Regions from separate parts of the Oceaniradius stylonematis genome, predicted to be linked through region 2. Evidence: predicted binding sites of a transcription regulator. Region 2 holds the regulator's gene; the other holds the start of a gene.
The links. The regulator LexA, encoded in region 2, represses DNA repair genes until DNA is damaged. The targets are predictions, from matches to a motif close to TGTTCNNNNTGTGTTCNG.
Positions count from the first base shown of each region.

Region 1 (3,988 bases), 1.1 Mb from region 2:
CTTGTGATCGGCGGCGCACGCACGGCGTTCGGCCTGTGCCGTCCGCCGGGCCACCATGCGGCGACCGACCAGTATGGCGGTTACTGCTTCTTCAACAATGCGGCGATCGCGGCGCAGCATGCGCGCGACAAGGGCATCGAACGGGTTGCGATCCTCGATGTCGACTTTCACCATGGCAACGGCACGCAGGAGATCTTCTACGACCGCGACGATGTGCTGTTCATTTCGCTGCATGGCGACCCCGATCAGGCGTTTCCGCATTTCCTTGGCTTTGCCGACGAGACGGGCAGCGGCGCCGGCGAGGGCTTCAACCTCAACCTGCCCATGCCGCCGGGAACCGGGTTCGATGTCTGGCGCGCCGCGCTCGGCAAGGCGATGGAGCGCATCGCGCGTTTCGATCCCGGCCTCGTCATCGTCTCGCTGGGCGTCGATACGTTCGAAAAGGACCCGATCAGCTTCTTCAAGCTGACATCGAATGACTTTTCGACGATGGGGGCCGACATCGCCGCGCTCGGCCTGCCGACATTGTTCCTGATGGAGGGCGGCTATGCGGTCGAGGAGGTCGGCATCAACACGATCAACGTGCTCGAAGGGTTTTGTGTCTGACGCGGCCTGTCAGGCCGCCTCTCGCAGACAGGCGAGCAGCGCAGCCTCGCCCCGGCGCAGGCCGTCGCGCGTGTCGTCGCCCAGAGCATCCAGCCGCGTCGCGCGTTCGTCGTCTGACAGTTCGGCGAGCGCGATGATCGCCGGATGGATGTAGCTCGTTCGCGCGATGGACGGCGTGTTGTTCAGCCGTTCGGCCGCCGCTTCGCTCATGATCCGGATGGTCAGCGGTTCGGGTTTCGTGGCGGCCATGAAGGCGGCATGGGTGCCGTGCCAGGTGCGCAAGCTCTTGGCGGTGGTGCCATCGCCGCAGATGCGCGCAAGCACGTCGCCCAGATGCTCCGAGCGGACAATGCGCGGCGTGCCGTCGTCGGCGAGCCATGTGACCAGTTCGCTGCCGGGCAGGTCGCGGCTGCGCTGAAGGACGCGCTGCAATTGCGCGCCGACCACCGTCTGGTGCACGCGCTTGCCGCCCTTGGCGACGAAGTCGAGATGCACACGCGTGCCGTCGAACCGGACATGCCGGTTGCGCAGCGTCGTTGCGCCGAAGCTGCCATTGTCGGCGGTGTAGCCGGGATCGCCGACGCGCAGGGCGCCGCGGTCGATCAGCGCCAGGACAGCGGCGACCGCCGTTTCAAGGTCGCCGACCTCGCCGGTCAGGCGGTCGCTGATCCAGCGGCGCAGCGCGGGCAGGGTTGCTCCGAACGTCGCCAGTTGGTCGAACTTGCCGTCGGAGCGGGCTTTGGTCCAGTCGGGATGATAGCGATATTGCTTGCGGCGGCGCGCGTCGCGGCCGGTCGCCTGCAGATGGCCGTTGGCGAGCGGCGACATCCAGACATCCTCATAGGCGGGCGGAACCGCGAGGGCCTTCAGGCGCGCCCGTTCGCGCGCGCAGTCGATCCGCGTGCCGTCGGCCGCCAGATAGGTGAAGCCGCGCCCGTGCCGCTTGCGGCGAATGCCGGGCCTGCTGTCGGGATAATAGACGAGGCCGGGCGGCGGCGCGTCGTCAGCCGTCGGCATGGTCGAGTTCGCTGCCCGATTTGAGCACCTGGTCGCCATCGTCCTGTTCGATCAGGAACGCCGGATCCTCGTCGCCGGCATTTCGTGTGACCTCGGTGCCTTTCAGCGTCCGCGTCACCTTGTCGGTGAACCGTTCGGTCACGGAGCCTTTGGCCGTGCCGTCGCCCCAGGACCATGTGACCGTGTCGCCGACCTTGATGTCCGCCATGAGTGTGCTCCCGAATGCTGCGTCAGGCCGCCAACGAACAAGAAGCCGGTCCGGTTCCGGCGCGATTGTCGCAGGGTGTCCGGCGTCCAATCGGCGTGCTCTGAATTGATGGAGGCATGGTCCGGACCATCTCCGTCCGGCACCGGGCATCCGTGTACGGACGGGCTGGCCGGATGTCCGAGCATCGACGATCCGCCTTGTGAATTGACTCTGGCGAAGGGTTGTCATGTAATAAGAACAAAAAGTGAACATTGTGGATTTTCATGCAACCGACACTGATCGAATTGCAGCGTCAGATCACGGCCCTGGCGCCCATGCAGAAGCCGACGGACCAGCAAGGCTTTGTGACGCTGGGGGCGGAAAGGGCCGACGCGGCGCTGGGCAGCGCGCTGGCGCGCGGCGCCCTGCACGAAATGTTTGCGGCGCAAGCGGCGGATGCGGCGGCGCTGACGGGTTTTTGCGCCGGCCTGGCGCAATGCATTTCAGGCGATGCGGGCAGGATCGTCTGGATCCGCCAGGGTTTTTCGGAAACCGAGGCCGGCCCTTTGTTCATGCCGGGGCTCGCGGCGCTGGGGCTCGATCCGGCCCATATCATCCATGTGCGGGCGCGGCGGCCCGAGGACGGGTTGCGCGCCGCACTGGAGGCGGTGCGCTGCGCGGCGCTGGGCGCGGTCCTGATCGAACTCTGGGGCATGCCCAGGAGCCTCGATCTGACGGCGACGCGCCGGCTTGCGCTTGCCGCCGAAGCATCGGGCACGACGCCGCTCCTCATGCGGCTGGCCGCCGAGCCGGGTCCGAGCGTTGCGCAGACACGCTGGCAGGTTGCGGCGGCGCCGTCCCGTGCGCTGGCCGCCAATGCGCCGGGCAGGCCGGCCTTCGACATCACCTTGTTGCGCAACCGCGCCGGCGCATCCGGCCAGCGCTGGCATCTGGAGTGGGATCATGAACGAAAGCGTTTCCGGCATGCCGCGACGGTATCTGGCAGTGTGGCTGCCGTTCCTGACAAGCGACCGGTTCCGGCGCCAGTCGAACGGCTCGCACGCACAGGCTGACGCGTGCCTGTGCTTCACCGAAAAGCACAACAATGCGCTGCGCGTCGTCCGCGTCGATCCAAAAGCCATGGCGATGGGCCTGACGCCGGGGCTCACCCTGGCCGATGCGCGGGCGCGGGTGCCGCAGCTTGCCGCCGTCGAAATGGACCATGCGGCCGATGCGGCGTGGCTCGAACGGATCGCCGATTTCTGCGACCGCTACACGCCGATGACGGCACTCGATGCGCCCGACGGGCTGGTTCTGGACATCACCGGCTGCGCCCATCTGTTCGGCGGCGAAAAGGGCTTGCTCGACGATCTCGTCGCGCGCCTGTCGCACGGGACAACGCAGGTGCGCACGGCCCTTGCCGGCACGCCGCAGGCGGCGCGTGCGCTGGCGCGCTTCGGCCAGCCACATGTGATCGTCGCACCGGGCGGGGAGGCCGCGGCCGTCGCGTCATTGCCCGTGGCCGCGCTCGAGGCGGGCGCCGAGACCATGACGGCATTGCTGCGCGCCGGGCTGAAGACGGTCGGCGATCTGGCATGCCGGCCGCACAAGCCGCTGGTCGCGCGTTTCGGCGCGGCGCTGGCGGCACGCCTCGTCAGGCTTCAGGGCGGCGAGAACATTGCGATCGCGCCGCGCCGGCCTGTGCCGGTCTGCAGCGCCGAGCGCCGCTTCGCCGAACCGCTGACACAGACAGGCGATGTGCTGGCGACGCTCGAAGCGCTCGCGGGCCACGCCGCCGACAGTCTGGAAAAGCGCGGGCATGGCGGGCGGCGCTTCGATGCGGCGCTGTTCCGTACCGATGGCACGGTCAGCCGGCTGACGATCGAGACGGCGCGACCGGTCCGGGCGCCCGAGGTCGTCACGCGGCTTTTCCGGGAACGGATCGACACGCTCGGCGATCCCCTCGATCCCGGCTACGGCTATGATTTGATCCGGCTGTCGGTACCGGTGTCGGCGGCTCTGGAAACGGCCCAGCACACGCTGGACGGCCGTCAGGTCGAGGATGAGGACGTAACGGCGCTGATCGACCGGCTGAGCACCCGGTTCGGCCGGCATGCGGTGACGCAGTTTGTTCCCGCCGAAACCCATATCCCCGAAGAGGCCGTGCGTGCCATGCCT
Region 1 is NZ_OZ244994.1:1,189,894-1,193,881, reverse strand. Features, by position in the region: gene ACOQOU_RS05915 (histone deacetylase family protein) at 1-606, shown strand, start outside; gene ACOQOU_RS05910 (DNA topoisomerase IB) at 616-1,623, opposite strand; gene ACOQOU_RS05905 (DUF2945 domain-containing protein) at 1,610-1,831, opposite strand; gene ACOQOU_RS05900 (ImuA family protein) at 2,095-2,883, shown strand; gene ACOQOU_RS05895 (Y-family DNA polymerase) at 2,774-3,988, shown strand, end outside.
Region 1: the regulator LexA is predicted to act here: its motif matches at 2,065-2,082, upstream of ACOQOU_RS05900 (ImuA family protein).

Region 2 (3,988 bases):
TGTGGCTCGGCGACCGCATCCGGTCCGCCGCGCCGGGCGAGGCAGGCTCCGTGTCCGCCGCGCTCGTCAATGGCGACAAGTCGGGCATTCCGGAGCCTGTCAACGAGGCGCTGCGCGTCTCGGGGCTTGCGCACATATTGACGATTTCCGGGCTGCACATGGCGCTGGTCGCCGGCACGGTGATGATGACGCTCCGCGCGATTCTTGCCCTGTCGGGCCCGGTGGCTTCGGCCCATGCGGTGAAGAAATATGCGGCGAGCGCGGCCTTTGCGGCGATCTTCGTCTATCTGTTTCTGGCCGGCGCGGGCGTTGCCACGCAACGCTCATTCGTCATGCTGGCGGTGATGCTCGGCGCGCTGATGCTCGACAGGACGGCGATCAGCAAGCGCAACCTCGCCATCGCCGCGATCATCGTCATCGCCGTCGCGCCGGCCAGCGTCGTCGGGCCGAGCTTTCACATGTCGTTTGCCGCGACGCTGGCGCTGATAGCGCTTTATGACGGCTGGAACCGCGCCCGGATTGCACGGGCACGGCAGCGCGGCGATACGCCAATCCAAAGCGGGACCGCGGCGGCCGCGGCCAACGCTTGGCGGTTCGTGGCAGCCCTTGCGGCCACTTCGATCGTCGCAGGCGCCGCCAGCGGGCTTTATGCGGCCTATCATTTCCAGCGCGTGGCTGTCCTCGGCCTGGTGACCAATCTGGCCGCGATGCCGATCGTCTCGTTCCTGACCATGCCGCTGGCGATATTGGCAACGCTCGCCATCCCGTTCGGCATCGACGGGCCGATCTATGCGGCGATGGCAGCGAGCGCCGGCTGGATCCTGTCCATCGCGCAATGGGTCGCCGAACGGTCTCCCGACGGGATGGTCGGCGCCATGTCCGCGGGCACCATGCTGGCGGCGACGGTGGCGCTGGCCTGGCTGTGCCTGTTCCGCACTTGGCTGCGCTGGGCGGCGATCCTGCCCGCATGCGTCGCGATCGTGCTTGCCCGGCAGGGCGAACTGCCGATCGCTGTCATCTCCGAGGACGGCAGGCAGATGGCGATGATCGGCGACGATGGCACGCTGCGCGTCAACCGTGCGCGGCCGAACGGGTTCATCCTCGAACAATGGCAGATGGCCTATGCGGCGCGGACGGTGACCAGGCCCGTCTCCGTCGATGATCCATTCACCGAGGCTCCTGACGGCACTGGACGGGAAAGCGCGATGCGCTGCAACGGGACGGTTTGCATGGCAAATGTGCGCCACGCATCTGGCGCTTCGGTCGATATCGCGATCCTCACGGAACCGGCGGACGGACCGTTGAGCGGAGGTGAACTGTGCCGGCGATTCGATCTGATCGTGCTGGCCTATGCGCCATCAACTGCGCACTGCAACGACGGCACGCTGGTGCTGACGGCGCAGACGCTTGCCCTGCAAGGCAGCGCGGAAATCGCAGTCCGAACCGATGCTTCAGGCGAACCGAAACTGACGGCACGTCATGCGATCGGCGCATCCTTGCGGCCCTGGCACGATCACCGTCGATGGAGCCGGGCGGCCCGCAACCTCGCCGAAAGGAATTAAACGCGCTGGCCCGGCACGCTGCGTGCCGACAATAGCCACATCGCCCAACCACCCGCCAGATCGGACCGGTTCCTGATCCGCTTTAGCGCCTGACCCTCAGTAGCGCCGGACGAGACCGACCAGCCGCCCCTGTATCCGCACCCGGTCGGGCCCGAAAATGCGGGTCTCATAGGCTGGGTTGGCCGCTTCCAGCGCAATCGAGGCGCCCTTGCGGCGGAAACGTTTGAGGGTGGCTTCCTCGTCATCGACCAGAGCGACGACGATCTCGCCGGGATTGGCCGTGTCGGTGCGTTTGATCACCACCGTGTCGCCATCGAGAATGCCGGCATGGATCATCGAATCGCCCTCGACATCGAGCGCGTAGTGTTCGCCCTTGCCCATCATGTCGGGCGGCACGACCAGCGACCGCGTCTGGTTCTCGATCGCGGAAATCGGAACACCGGCGGCGATCTTGCCCATCACCGGAACGCTGAAATCGTCATTGGCGCCATCGGGCGCCTCGCGCGGCGGAGCGGCGGGAACGGACGGGGCGGCGGGCCGGCCAAGGCCGCCCTCGACCACGCTCGGCGAAAAGCGCTGGCGCACCTGGTTGATCGGCTGCATCGCCTCGGGCAGCTTGATCACTTCCAGCGCCCGCGCCCGGTTGGGCAGGCGGCGGATGAAGCCGCGCTCCTCGAGCGCGGTGATCAGCCGGTGGATGCCGGACTTCGACGCCAAATCCAGCGCCTCCTTCATTTCGTCGAAGGATGGCGGGACGCCGGTCTCCTTGAGCCGTTCATTGATGAACATCAGGAGGTCGAGTTGTTTGCGTGTCAGCATGGCGAATCCGGAAACAAACGAAAACAAATGTCGAACAGACGTTAACTGTTCCATTTGTGTTCCGCAAGGGATAAAATCCGGTTAACGCCTGCAATGCTGCGTGCAGTCGTGTCGAACGCCGGCGGCGCAGCGGCGATGTCAGTCGCGCGGGCGCACCATCAGGCCGAACGACAGGGCGGTGGCGCCGGTCAGCACGGTGACGGCGGTGGCGATGGCGTAGATCGTGATCATGACGGTTCTCCCAACAGGCACAATGACTGTGTTTGTGCCGGTGAAAACGCGCGGGCGATGTGATAGGTTGCACACGGCGATGCGTTTTCACGGTTCGAGGGAGTGGATGATGGCCGGTCCGGGGCGATTGTTATGCGCAACCGCGCTTGCCACGCTGGGGCTGACCGGCGCGGCGTCGGCGACGGCAAGCGTCGCCTGCACCGGTGTCGACGATCCCGGAACGTCCGTTCTGCTGACGCTTGGACGTGTGCCGGTGCTGGCTGTGGTCAATGCGGTTATCGAAGCGGACGGCACGGTCTATGCGACCAATCCGCCGGAGGGCGAGGATGCCGAAACGATCCTGTTCGGGCAGGGCTATACGAGTTCCGAGCGCCTTTGGGCGGATTTCACCGATCCCAATGTCGAGGAGATCCTGATCACGCTGCGTCTCGAGCGCGCGTTCGAGGACAAGGCCGGCGCGGAAGCCGGAATTTTGCGGATCGTCGGACAGGGCGCCTATGCGGTGACCTGCGAAACCGGCTGACGCGCGCCGTCGTCGCCGATCATGAAGGCTTGCTGCCCGCCGAAAAGGCTTTGCAGGCGCGCCGCTTTTTTCCTACACGCACCCGATGAGCAAACGTTCGGCCATCTATGCGGGCTCCTTCGACCCGTTGACCAACGGGCACCTGTCCGTGCTGCGGGCCGGTCTCGCGCTGTTCGACCGCGTGACGGTCGCCATCGGCACCCATGCCGGCAAGAAAGGCCTGTTCGCTTTCGATGAGCGCGAAAGCCTGATCCGCGCCGCGCTGGACGAGGCGGGCCTTGCCGGCGACCGGGTGTCGGTAACCGCGTTCGACGGGCTGGTGGTCGATGCGGCGCGCGCGGCGGGCGCGGTCGCCATGCTGCGCGGCCTGCGCGATTCCACCGATTATGCCTATGAGATGCAGATGGCCGGCATGAACACGGCCATGGCGCCGGACATCGAGACCGTGTTCGTGCCCGCGGCGGCCGAAACCCGTCCCATCGCCGCCACATTGGTGCGCCAGATCGCGGCCATGGGCGGCGATGTGTCGCCCTTCGTTCCCGGCCCGGTGGAAAAGGCGCTCAAGGCGCGGTTTGCCGGCTGATCGAAAGCTGACACGAAAAGAGGCTCCTTCATGCGTTTGACACGACGAATTGTGCTGGCCGCCACCGCCGCGCTCGGCCTGACCGGCGCGACGGTTTCGATATCGATGGCCGAGGCCGATCCATCGGACACGATGGTCATCACGCTCAAGGACGGCGAGGTGCGCGTCGCGCTCAGGCCCGATCTGGCGCCGAAGCATGTCGAACAGATCAAGACGCTGGTGCGCCAGGGCGCCTACGACAATGTCGCCTTTCACCGCGTCATCGACGGC
Region 2 is NZ_OZ244994.1:133,441-137,428, forward strand. Features, by position in the region: gene ACOQOU_RS00730 (ComEC/Rec2 family competence protein) at 1-1,562, shown strand, start outside; gene lexA (transcriptional repressor LexA) at 1,659-2,381, opposite strand; gene ACOQOU_RS00740 (hypothetical protein) at 2,719-3,135, shown strand; gene coaD (pantetheine-phosphate adenylyltransferase) at 3,221-3,718, shown strand; gene ACOQOU_RS00750 (peptidylprolyl isomerase) at 3,749-3,988, shown strand, end outside.